3 regions of the Neorhizobium tomejilense genome follow, and region 2 is predicted to be linked to each of the others. Evidence: riboswitches for the same ligand, from Rfam matches in the RefSeq annotation. Region 2 holds a riboswitch; each other region holds the start of a gene.
What was found. Region 2 has a riboswitch for thiamine pyrophosphate ahead of thiB (thiamine ABC transporter substrate binding subunit). Riboswitches for the same ligand answer to the same signal wherever they lie in the genome.
Positions count from the first base shown of each region.

Region 1: another riboswitch for thiamine pyrophosphate. It lies ahead of thiC (phosphomethylpyrimidine synthase ThiC); the one in region 2 lies ahead of thiB (thiamine ABC transporter substrate binding subunit).
Region 3: another riboswitch for thiamine pyrophosphate. It lies ahead of ACSQ3G_RS11695 (ABC transporter permease); the one in region 2 lies ahead of thiB (thiamine ABC transporter substrate binding subunit).

Region 1 covers NZ_CAXUSO020000001.1:3,936,255-3,939,676, forward strand. Annotated here, with positions in the region: gene thiC (phosphomethylpyrimidine synthase ThiC) at 1-1,525, opposite strand, end outside; TPP riboswitch at 1,625-1,757, opposite strand; gene ACSQ3G_RS19430 (acyl carrier protein) at 1,937-2,188, shown strand; gene ACSQ3G_RS19435 (acyl-CoA dehydrogenase family protein) at 2,190-3,371, shown strand; gene ACSQ3G_RS19440 (amino acid--[acyl-carrier-protein] ligase) at 3,421-3,422, shown strand, end outside.
Region 2 covers NZ_CAXUSO020000001.1:3,692,901-3,696,322, forward strand. Annotated here, with positions in the region: gene ACSQ3G_RS18405 (ABC-F family ATP-binding cassette domain-containing protein) at 1-460, shown strand, start outside; gene ACSQ3G_RS18410 (response regulator) at 621-1,070, shown strand; TPP riboswitch at 1,153-1,260, shown strand; gene thiB (thiamine ABC transporter substrate binding subunit) at 1,301-2,311, shown strand; gene thiP (thiamine/thiamine pyrophosphate ABC transporter permease ThiP) at 2,316-3,422, shown strand, end outside.
Region 3 covers NZ_CAXUSO020000001.1:2,299,925-2,303,346, reverse strand. Annotated here, with positions in the region: gene ACSQ3G_RS11700 (ABC transporter permease subunit) at 1-1,349, shown strand, start outside; TPP riboswitch at 1,417-1,520, shown strand; gene ACSQ3G_RS11695 (ABC transporter permease) at 1,656-2,438, shown strand; gene ACSQ3G_RS11690 (ABC transporter substrate-binding protein) at 2,435-3,379, shown strand.

The DNA.
Region 1 (3,422 bases), 240 kb from region 2:
CCGGATGGCCTTTGGCGAGATCGGCAGCATGTGCGGCGATCTTGTAGGTGATGACCCCAACCTTGACGTCGTTGCGGTCCGGCAGGCCGAGATGTTCCTTCGGCGTCACGTAGCAGAGCATGGCCGTGCCGAACCAGCCGATCATCGCCGCCCCGATGCCCGACGTAATGTGGTCATAGCCCGGCGCGATATCGGTGGTCAGCGGCCCGAGCGTATAGAACGGCGCCTCGCCGCAGACCGCGAGCTGCTTGTCCATGTTGGCCTTGATCTTGTGCATCGGCACATGGCCGGGGCCTTCTATCATCACCTGGCAATCCTTCGCCCAGGCGATCTTCGTCAGCTCCCCAAGGGTCTCCAGTTCCGCGAACTGGGCCGCATCGTTGGCATCGGCGATCGAACCCGGGCGAAGACCATCGCCGAGCGAGAACGAGACGTCACAGGCCCGGGCGATGTCGCAGATCTCCTCGAAATGCTCGTAGAGAAAACTCTCCTTGTGGTGGTGCAGACACCACTTGGCCATGATCGAGCCGCCGCGGGAAACGATGCCGGTGACGCGGTTGACGGTGAGCGGGATATAGGCGAGCCGCACGCCGGCATGGATGGTGAAATAATCGACGCCCTGTTCGGCCTGTTCGATCAGCGTGTCGCGATAGACCTCCCAGGTCAGGTCCTCGGCAATGCCGTTGACCTTTTCGAGCGCCTGATAGAGCGGCACGGTGCCGATCGGCACCGGCGAATTGCGGATGATCCAGTCGCGGATATTGTGGATGTTGCGGCCGGTCGACAGGTCCATGACCGTATCGGCGCCCCAGCGGATCGCCCAGACCATCTTCTCGACTTCCTCGGCCATCGACGAGGTGACGGCCGAATTGCCGATATTGGCATTGATCTTCACCAGGAAGTTGCGGCCGATGATCATCGGTTCGGATTCGGGATGGTTGATGTTGGCGGGAATGATTGCCCTGCCTTCCGCGACTTCGCGCCGAACGAACTCGGGCGTCACGAAATCCGGCACATGGGCACCGAAACTTTCACCGTCGCGGACGAGCGGTTCCCTGGCCGCCTGCCGGCCGAGGTTCTCGCGGATGGCAACGAATTCCATCTCCGGCGTGATGATGCCGGCTCGCGCATAGGCGAGCTGGGTGACGGCCCTGCCTCCCTTTGACTTGAAAGGCTGGTTGCGGACCGGGAATTCCGGCGTCAGATGGCTTTCGGACACGAAGCCGTTGTCCTCCGGCCTGACAATGCGGCCCTGATAGATTTCGACGTCGCCGCGGGCGAGAATCCAGCTTTCGCGCAGGCGCGGCAGGCCGGCATCGATGCTGATCGCGGCACCTTCGACGGTATAGGGACCGGAGGAATCGTAGACGGTGACCGGCGGTTCGCCGGAGGTCGGATGCAACGCGATCTGGCGCATCGGCACGCGGATGTCCGGGTGGATCGTTCCTGCTTTCAGGACCTTCGTGGAGGCGGGAAGCGGGCCGGTGGTAACGACCGGAGTGAGCTTGGTGGTTGCGATATTCATGGTTCAAGGCTCCAAGGTTTGACGTTTGGAGACCCAGTTCCAGTGTTGGAATGATGGAAAAACACCCCGGAATGCGAAGGACGGTTTCCCGCCCTTGTTACCGCAGCGCCCGCACCGTCCCTACGCCAGTATGAACTGGATCAGGTTCAACGGGTCACTGCGCCTCGGCCGGCCAAAGCCGGTCCGACCAGCAGTATCTCAGCCCCTTGACGGGACCCCCCTGGTGAATGGCGCCATCAGAAACCCGCGGGCCGTTGATGTCAAGCCGGGGCATGCGGATGGCGATCGATCGGATTTTACGGAATCCCGCAGCCCTAACTTCACGACGTTTATTGCTGGAATCTTAGGCTTTCCCGCGTAGTAACGTCCCCAGCGATGAACGCAGAATTTGAACGATCCGGAGATGTCGAGATGAACGAGACCATTCGCGAATTGCTCACACGGGTAGGCGGCCTTCCGGTCGCGGTGACCGAGCTGGAAGACGGGGCCGATCTTTATGCGGCCGGCCTCTCCTCATTTGCATCCGTACAACTGATGCTCGGCCTGGAAGAGGCTTTCGACATCGAGTTTCCCGACAGCCTTTTGAACCGCAAGTCCTTCGCCAGCATAGCCGCGATCGAGCAGACGGTTTCGCATATCCTGAAAGCGCGCGAGGCCGCTTGAGATGAGCCTCCCCGCCTTTGCCGCCGACATGAGCCTGAGCGCCCGCGCTCACCGCGTGGCAACCGTAGCGGCCGAATTTGCCGACCGCGTCGATCATGACGGCCGCTTCCCCCGGGAGGCGGTCGACGCCATGAAGGCCGAGCGCCTGATCGGCATCCAGATCCCGGCCGCGTTCGGCGGCGAGGGCGCTTCGATCGCCGAGATCGCCGAGGTCTGCTCCATCCTGGGACAGGCCTGCGCCGCGAGCGCCATGGTTTTCGCCATGCACCAGATCAAGGTTTCGAGCCTGGTGGAGCACGGTGGCGACAGCGAATGGCATAGGGACTTCATGCGCGAGCTTGCCGGCCGCCAGCTTCTCGTCGCTTCCGCGACGACCGAGGGCGGCATCGGCGGCAATATGCGCAACTCCATCTGCGCGATCGAGGTCGATGGCGACATCTGCCGCCTGACCAAGGATGCGACCGTGATTTCCTACGGCGCCCACGCCGATGTGATCATGGTCACCTCGCGCTCCAACGAGAAGGCCGCACCGACCGACCAGGTCATGACGGTCTTCAAGCAAGGCCAGTATACCCTGCAGAAGACCGTCGACTGGGATACGCTCGGCATGCGCGGCACCTGCTCCGACGGTTTCCTCTTCAGGGGCGAGGCGCCGTCCGTCCAGATCTTTCCAAAGCCGTTCGCCGAGATCGCGGCGCAATCGATGCTCGCCACCTCGCATCTCCTCTGGAGCGCGGTCTGGTACGGGATCGCCGCCGATGCGGTACTGCGCGCCCAGGCCTTCGTGCGCGCCGCCGCCCGCAAGGCCGGCGGCACCCAGCCGCCCGGCGCGCTGAGGCTCGCCGAAGCCTCGAACCTGCTGCAGCTCCTCAAGGCCGGCATCCTCTCCGGCCTCAGGATCTACGCGGATGCCAAGGCGGATCACGACCAGCTGTCGTCCATGGCGTTTTCGATCGCCATGAACAACGTCAAGCTGGCTTCCTCCGAGACGATCCTGACCATCATCAACCAGGCGATGATCATCTGCGGCATCATGGGCTACAAGAACGGCACGCCCTACAGTCTCGGCCGGCATCTGCGCGACGCGCATTCCGCCCAGCTGATGATTTCCAACGACCGCATCCTCGGCAATACGTCGACCATGCTGCTCGTTCAGAAACCGGACACCAGCCTGCTCGGCTGACGCCCCGATCATTTCATATGTAAACCATTGAAAAGAATGAGGTAAAGCCAT
Region 2 (3,422 bases):
CCTCGTCAGCCACGACCGTGACTTCCTCGACCGCACCGTGACCTCGACCATCGCCCCCGCCAATCCGGACGCACCGGACGGCCGCTGGATCGAATATGCCGGCGGCTACACGGATATGCTGGCGCAGCGGAAGGGCGCGCTGGAGGAAAGGCGCCGCACGGAAAAAGCTGACAGGGCAAAAACCGATACTGCAGCATCGGTTTCTGGCACCCCCAAGGGCAAAGGCAAGCTTTCCTTCAAGCAGAAATTCGCGCTCGAGAACCTGCCGAAGGAAATGGCCAAAGCCGAAGCCGAGATCGCCGCCCGCGAGAAGAAAATGGCCGACCCCAACCTCTTCACCAAGGATCCCGCCGCCTTCAACAAGCTGGCTGCGGAGATGGAAAAGCTGCGCCAAAGCATCAGCAAAATGGAAGAAGAATGGCTGGAACTCGAAATGCTGCGTGAGGAAATCGAAGGCTGATTTGTGATTTGTTAAGCTTAACAGATAGTTAGCTAGAAAAATATTTGTCGCGGAGCGGAACATATGATGTCCCGGGGCGTTCTGGGGTGTGAGTAGTGGTCGAAATGTCCCGGGGACGGATCGGCCTGCCAGGAACCGATCAACCGAATGGGGACATCCAATGCTGACAAATGTTACGCGTCGTCGGCTGGCCACTGAGGCGATGAATCAAAGAGTTATGATTGTCGAAGACGAGTTTCTGATCGCGCTCGATGTTGCCGAGACGATCGAAGCCATGGGCCTGAAAGTCGCCGGTTTTGCCAATGCCCGCAAACATGCCCTGGCGCTCGCCGCCTATGCCGATATCGCCCTGGTCGACGTCAATCTTTCGGACGGCCGGACCGGTCCGGAGATCGGCCGCGAGCTTGCCGAGCAATATGGCATCACCGTCGTGTTCATGACCGGTAATCCGGACGATGTGGAAGCCGGCGTCGAAGGCTCGCTCGGCGTTCTCACCAAACCGGTCATGCCCGATGTGGTCGAGAAGACCATCGACTACGCCGTTGCCAACCGGCTGGGCGGCATGGCGATCGTTCCGCGTGAACTGAAAGTGTTTCCGCAAAACCACTGAGCCGTGTTGCACCTGCCGAATGCGCCTTGAGCCGGCCGCAGACCGCCTCTTGCCAGCCATTCGCCTCGCCGCTAAATCTGATCCTGCTCTAACGGGGTGCCGCGCGTTTTCGTGCGGCTGAGAGGCCTTTGGCCAACCCGCGGAACCTGATCCGGTTAACACCGGCGGAGGGATTAGACGGCTCTTCATCAGCGCCTATTCCCCTTTGTCACCAAAACGAGGAGACGCTGATGCGCAGCACCATTCTTTCTATATTCGCGGCCGCTGCCGCCCTTTCCCTTTCCGCGCCGGCCGAAGCGCAGGAAAAGACGCTGACCATCTACACCTACGAGAGCTTCGTCTCCGATTGGGGTCCGGGTCCCAAGGTGAAAGAGGCGTTCGAAAAGACCTGCGCCTGCAAGCTCAATTTCGTCGGCGTCGCCGATGGCGTGGCGCTTCTGACCCGCCTGAAACTGGAGGGCAAAGGCACCGACGCCGATATCGCGCTCGGCCTCGATACCAACCTGATCTCCGAGGCGAAGGCGACCGGCCTGTTCGAGCCGCACGGGCTCGACGCTTCGGCGGCCAAGGTCCCCGGCAATTACAGCGACGACACGTTCATCCCCTACGACTACGGCCATTTCGCCGTTGTCTACGATACGCAGGCGATCAAGAACCCGCCGAAAAGCCTCAAGGAACTGGTGGACGGCGATCCGGCGCAGAAGATCGCCATCGAGGACCCGCGCACCTCGACACCCGGCCTCGGCCTGCTGCTCTGGGTGAAATCGGTTTATGGCGACCAGGCACCGGAGGCCTGGGCGAAGCTCAGGAAACGCGTGCTGACCGTCACGCCGGGCTGGTCGGAGGCCTATGGCCTGTTCACCAAGGGCGAAGTGCCGATGGTGTTTTCCTACACGACCTCGCCGGCCTATCACATGGTCGAGGAGAAGACGGAGCGCTACCAGGCCGCCTCGTTCTCCGAAGGCCATTACATCCAGATCGAAGTTGCCGGCATGCTGAAGGGGGCGAAGGAAAAGGATCTGGCGAAACAGTTCCTGAAATTCATGATTTCGCCGGCCTTCCAGGACGTCATCCCGACCACCAACTGGATGATGCCGGCCGCCAAGACCTCCCAGCCGCTCCCCGACGCATTCAACAAGCTGGTGCAGCCGACCAAGACTTTCCTGATGGGGTCGGACCAGGTGGCCAAGAACCGGCAGGCCTGGATCGACGAATGGCTGACCGCCATGAGCATGAACTGATCCCATGCTGACGAGGGCCGAGCGGAGACGCGGGATAGGCTGGGGGCTGCTGAGCCTGATCGGCATCGCCCTCTTCGTCGGCATCGCAGTCGCCGCCCTTCTCTCCTGGGACGCCGGCAACACCCAAAGCCGGCTGTTCACCGCCTATACCTGGCGAATTCTGCGTTTCACCCTGCTGCAGGCGGTTCTTTCGACGCTGCTGTCGGTCGTCTTCGCCCTTCCCGTCGCACTCGCGCTCGCACGCCGTCCGCGCTTTCCGGGCCGTGTATGGGTCATCCGGCTGATGGCATTGCCGATGGGCCTGCCGGTGCTGATCGGCGCGCTCGGCCTGATCGGTATCTGGGGGCGGCAGGGGGCGATGAACAGCCTGCTGTTGAAGCTTGGCCTCGAACAGCCGGTCAGCATTTACGGGCTTTCCGGCATATTGCTGGCACATGTGTTCTTCAACCTGCCGCTCGCCGCGAGACTGCTGCTTGCCGCGCTGGAGCGCCTGCCGCCGGAATATTGGCTGCTCTCCTCCAGCCTCGGGATGAAGCCCTTCTCCGTTTTCCGCTTCATCGAGTGGCCGGCGGCCCGCCGAGTCATCCCCGGCATTGCCGGCCTGATCTTCATGCTGTGCGCCACGAGCTTCACGCTCGTCCTGGTGCTCGGCGGCGGGCCGGCCGCGACCACGCTCGAAGTGGCGATCTACCAGTCGCTGCGTTTCGATTTCGACCCTCCGCGCGCCATAGCGCTGTCGCTGCTGCAGATCGGCATAACGGCGCTGATCCTGATTGTGATTTCGCTGCTTCCAGCTCCTGACGACGCTGGCATCACGGCCGGTCGGGCGACCCGCCGGTTCGATGGCCGGACGTTGCCCGCACGGCTTTGGGATGTGCTGGCTATCCTGCTTGCCACGATATTCCTGATCCTGCCGCTCGCCTCGATTGTCGGCGCGGGCGCCCAGGCCAATCTCTGGAGCCTCGTCAACAGCGCCGCCTTCCTGCGCGCCGCCTGGACCAGTTTCACGATCGCGCTTTCCTCTGGCCTGCTGGCAGTGCTGACCTCCCTGGCTATCATTGCCGGACGCGGTGCAATCTCAGACATGAAGAGGCCTGCCGGAACGGCCAGA
Region 3 (3,422 bases), 1.4 Mb from region 2:
TGGTGCGCTCGCTCGGCATCATCCTCCTGCTGGCACCCGAAGGGCTGATCAATTCGGTCACCGGGCTGGTCGGCATTCCGCCGGCCCGGTACATGCTGTTCACGCACGGTGCGGTCGCGGTCGCACTGGCGCAGGTCTTCCTGCCCTTCATGGTGCTGGCGCTCTACGACAATCTGCAGAATACCTCGCCGCGCGTGCATGAAGCGGCCCAGAGCCTCGGGGCCTCTCCTGCGGTTCGGTTCCTCACCGTCGACCTGCCGCTTTCGCTGCCCGGCCTGCGCTCCGGCACTGTGATCGTTTTCCTGATGGCGACCACGGCCTACGTTTCCGCGTCGCTGCTCGGCGGAAAGAAGGTCTGGACGACGGGCATGCTGGTGCTGCAGGAAGCGATCAAGAACCTCAATGCGCCGCTTGCCGCAGCACTCGCAATCATCATGACCGTCACCGGTCTCGCCTTCGCGGCGCTCTGCGCCTATTCGCTCAACCGCCTGATGCCGTGGCTGAAGGGCAAGCCCAGCAATCCGTGGAGCATTCCGCGCTGGCTGGTGCCGATCATCAACATTTTCGGGCCGATCGTCTCGAAGCTGCTGCTCGCCACCTCGCTGCTGCTCCTGTTGCTGCCGTTGGTGCTCGTGTGCATCCAGAGTTTCAACGACGTGCCGCAGGCGACCGCCTCCGGCTTCCGCGGCTTCACGTTGAAATGGTACGAGGCGGTGTTTTTCGCCGGGACCTATGCGGATGCCTTCTGGGTGTCGGTGCGGCTTGCCGTCACCTCGATGCTGGTGGCGCTTTCGCTTTCGCTGCCGGCGGCCTTCGCGCTCGCCCGTTATCCGTTCAAGGGCCGGTCCGCGCTCCTGGCATTCTGGCTGCTGCCGATGTCGCTGCCGCATGTGGCGATCGGGGTCGGAATGCTGCGGCTGCTGCAGATCTACCTGATCATCCCGCCCTTCCTCGGTCTCGTGGCGATCCACGTGATCGTCATCCTGCCGTTTGCGATCACGCTTCTGACCACCTCGGTCATGGGGCTCGACCGGGCGCAGGAGGAGGCGGCGGCGAGCCTCGGGGCAAGCCCGGTGCGGCGGTTTTTCCTGATCATCATGCCGGGTCTGGCGCCGGGGCTGTTTGCGGCTGGCATCGTCGGCTTCCTGCTGAGCTTCGGCGAGGTGACGGTGACGAGCTTTCTCACCACGGCTCGCCTGACGACCCTGCCGGTCCGTATCTACGCAGAATCGACCTTCAGCCTGGAGCCGACCGCGCACGCCATCTCGGCCGTCCTGATCCTCTTCACCGTCATCGCGCTGGCTTTGCTGGGCAGGGTGGTTCGCCTCGACCGTCTCTACGCGCGGTGAGTTGGAAACGATAGCCGGCGGACCGTCCGGTCCGCTTGACAGACATAGCGAAAACCGACAGTTATCGTGTTCTTCCGAGGGGGGCATCTTGACGATGCTGAGATGGCGGTGAGCCGGACCCTTGAACCTGATCCGGGTCATGCCGGCGTAGGAACGGAAATAAGCGTCATTCGACGATACTTTCTCTTCTCCGCTTCACCTGGATCTCCGTGATTGACTGATCTGGAGATCGACCGATGACATCCATTCTTCGCGTTTTCCCGAAAGGGCATCCGGTCCCGGCGTGCAGGTTCGGCGCGTAGCATCATGCGCGCGTCCCATGCGGTCATCGGCCTCGTCCTGCTTGTCGCCCTCTGGCAAGCGGGCGTCTGGCTGTTTGCTCCGCCCCGCTATATTCTGCCGTCTCCGATTGCCGTCGCTTCCGCCTTCGGGCGGCAGCCGGGTTTCCTGCTGCAGAACAGCCTCGTCACGCTGACGGAAATCGCGCTGGGCCTCGCGATCGGCGCAGGCCTCGGCATCGCCACGGCCTTCGGCGTCGCCGCGTTGCCGCGGCTTGGTCGTCTCGTCTGGCCGATGGTGCTGATCCTGCAGGCCTTTCCCGTCTTCGTGCTGGCGCCGATCCTGGTTCTCTGGCTGGGTTTCGGCCTCGCCTCGAAAGTGGCGATGACGACGATCATCATCTTCTTTCCGGTTGCGTCGGCCTTTGCCGACGGTCTTCGCCGCACCGATCAGGAAATCCTTGACGCCGTCTCGCTGGAGGGCGCGAACCACTGGCAGACGCTGGTGTCGATGCGCGTGCCGCTGGCGGTCCCGAGCCTCGTCTCCGGTCTTCGGGTCGCTGCACCATTGGCGCCGCTCGGGGCGGTCGTCGGCGAGTGGGTCGGCGCGTCCGGCGGGCTCGGCTTTGTGATGGTCCAGGCCAATGCCCGCATGCAGACCGACACGGTGTTTGCAGCGATGACAATACTGGCAATTCTTACCCTCATCTTGCGGCTTCTCATCGACCGGTTGACCGCCGGGCTCGCCCCGTGGGCCAGCGAAGCCGACCCTTCATCTTCATCCGCATCAGGGAGTTCCGTCCGATCATGATCCGTATCCTCACCGCGTCCTTCATCGCGCTGGCCAGCCTTGCCACCCCGATTTCTGCGCAGGCGGCCGACAAACTCAGCGTGCTGCTCGAATGGTTCGTCAATCCGGACCACGCGCCGATGGTCGTCGCCAAGCAGCGCGGGCTGTTTGCTGATGCCAATCTCGATGTCGAACTCATCCCACCGTCCGACGCCTCCGCTGTGCCGAGGTTGGTTTCAGCCGGCCAGGCGGATATCGGCATCCATTACCAGCCAAACCTCTATCTGGATCATCAGGCAGGCCTGCCGCTGGTGCGGTTCGGCACGCTGGTCGAGACGCCCTTGAACACCGTCACGGTTCTGGCGGACGGCCCGATCAAGAGCCTCAAGGACCTGAAGGGCAAGAAGGTCGGCTTTTCCGTCACCGGCTTCGAGGATGCGATGCTGAAGCGCATGCTGGCGTCGGAAGGGCTTTCCAATGACGACGTGGAACTGATCAACGTCAATTTCTCCCTGTCTCCGTCGCTGATCGGCGGCAAGGTGGACGCGACGCTCGGCGGGTTCCGCAATTTCGAACTGACCCAGATGAAGCTGGAAGGCCATGCGGGTCGTGCGTTTTTTCCGGAAGAGCACGGTGTTCCGGCCTATGACGAGCTGATCTTCGTCACCCGCACCGCGCTTGCTGCCGACAGCCGGTTGCCGCGCTTCCTGCATGCGGTCGAACAGGCCTCGATCTTCATCACCAACCATCCGCAGGAAGCCTGGCAGCTGTTCGTCAAGGCCTATCCCAACCTCGACGACGAACTGAACCGCACCGCGTTCTTCGACACGCTGCCGCGCTTTGCCAAGCGTCCGGCCGCACTCGACCAGGGCCGTTACCAGCGCTTCGCCTCCTTCATGCAGGAAATGGGACTGATCAAGACCGTGCCTCCGGTCTCCGGCGTTGCTGTCGAAATCAGGTAGGCCAAGCTGCTGATATTGTTTGATTTGAACGCCGGGGTTCGCG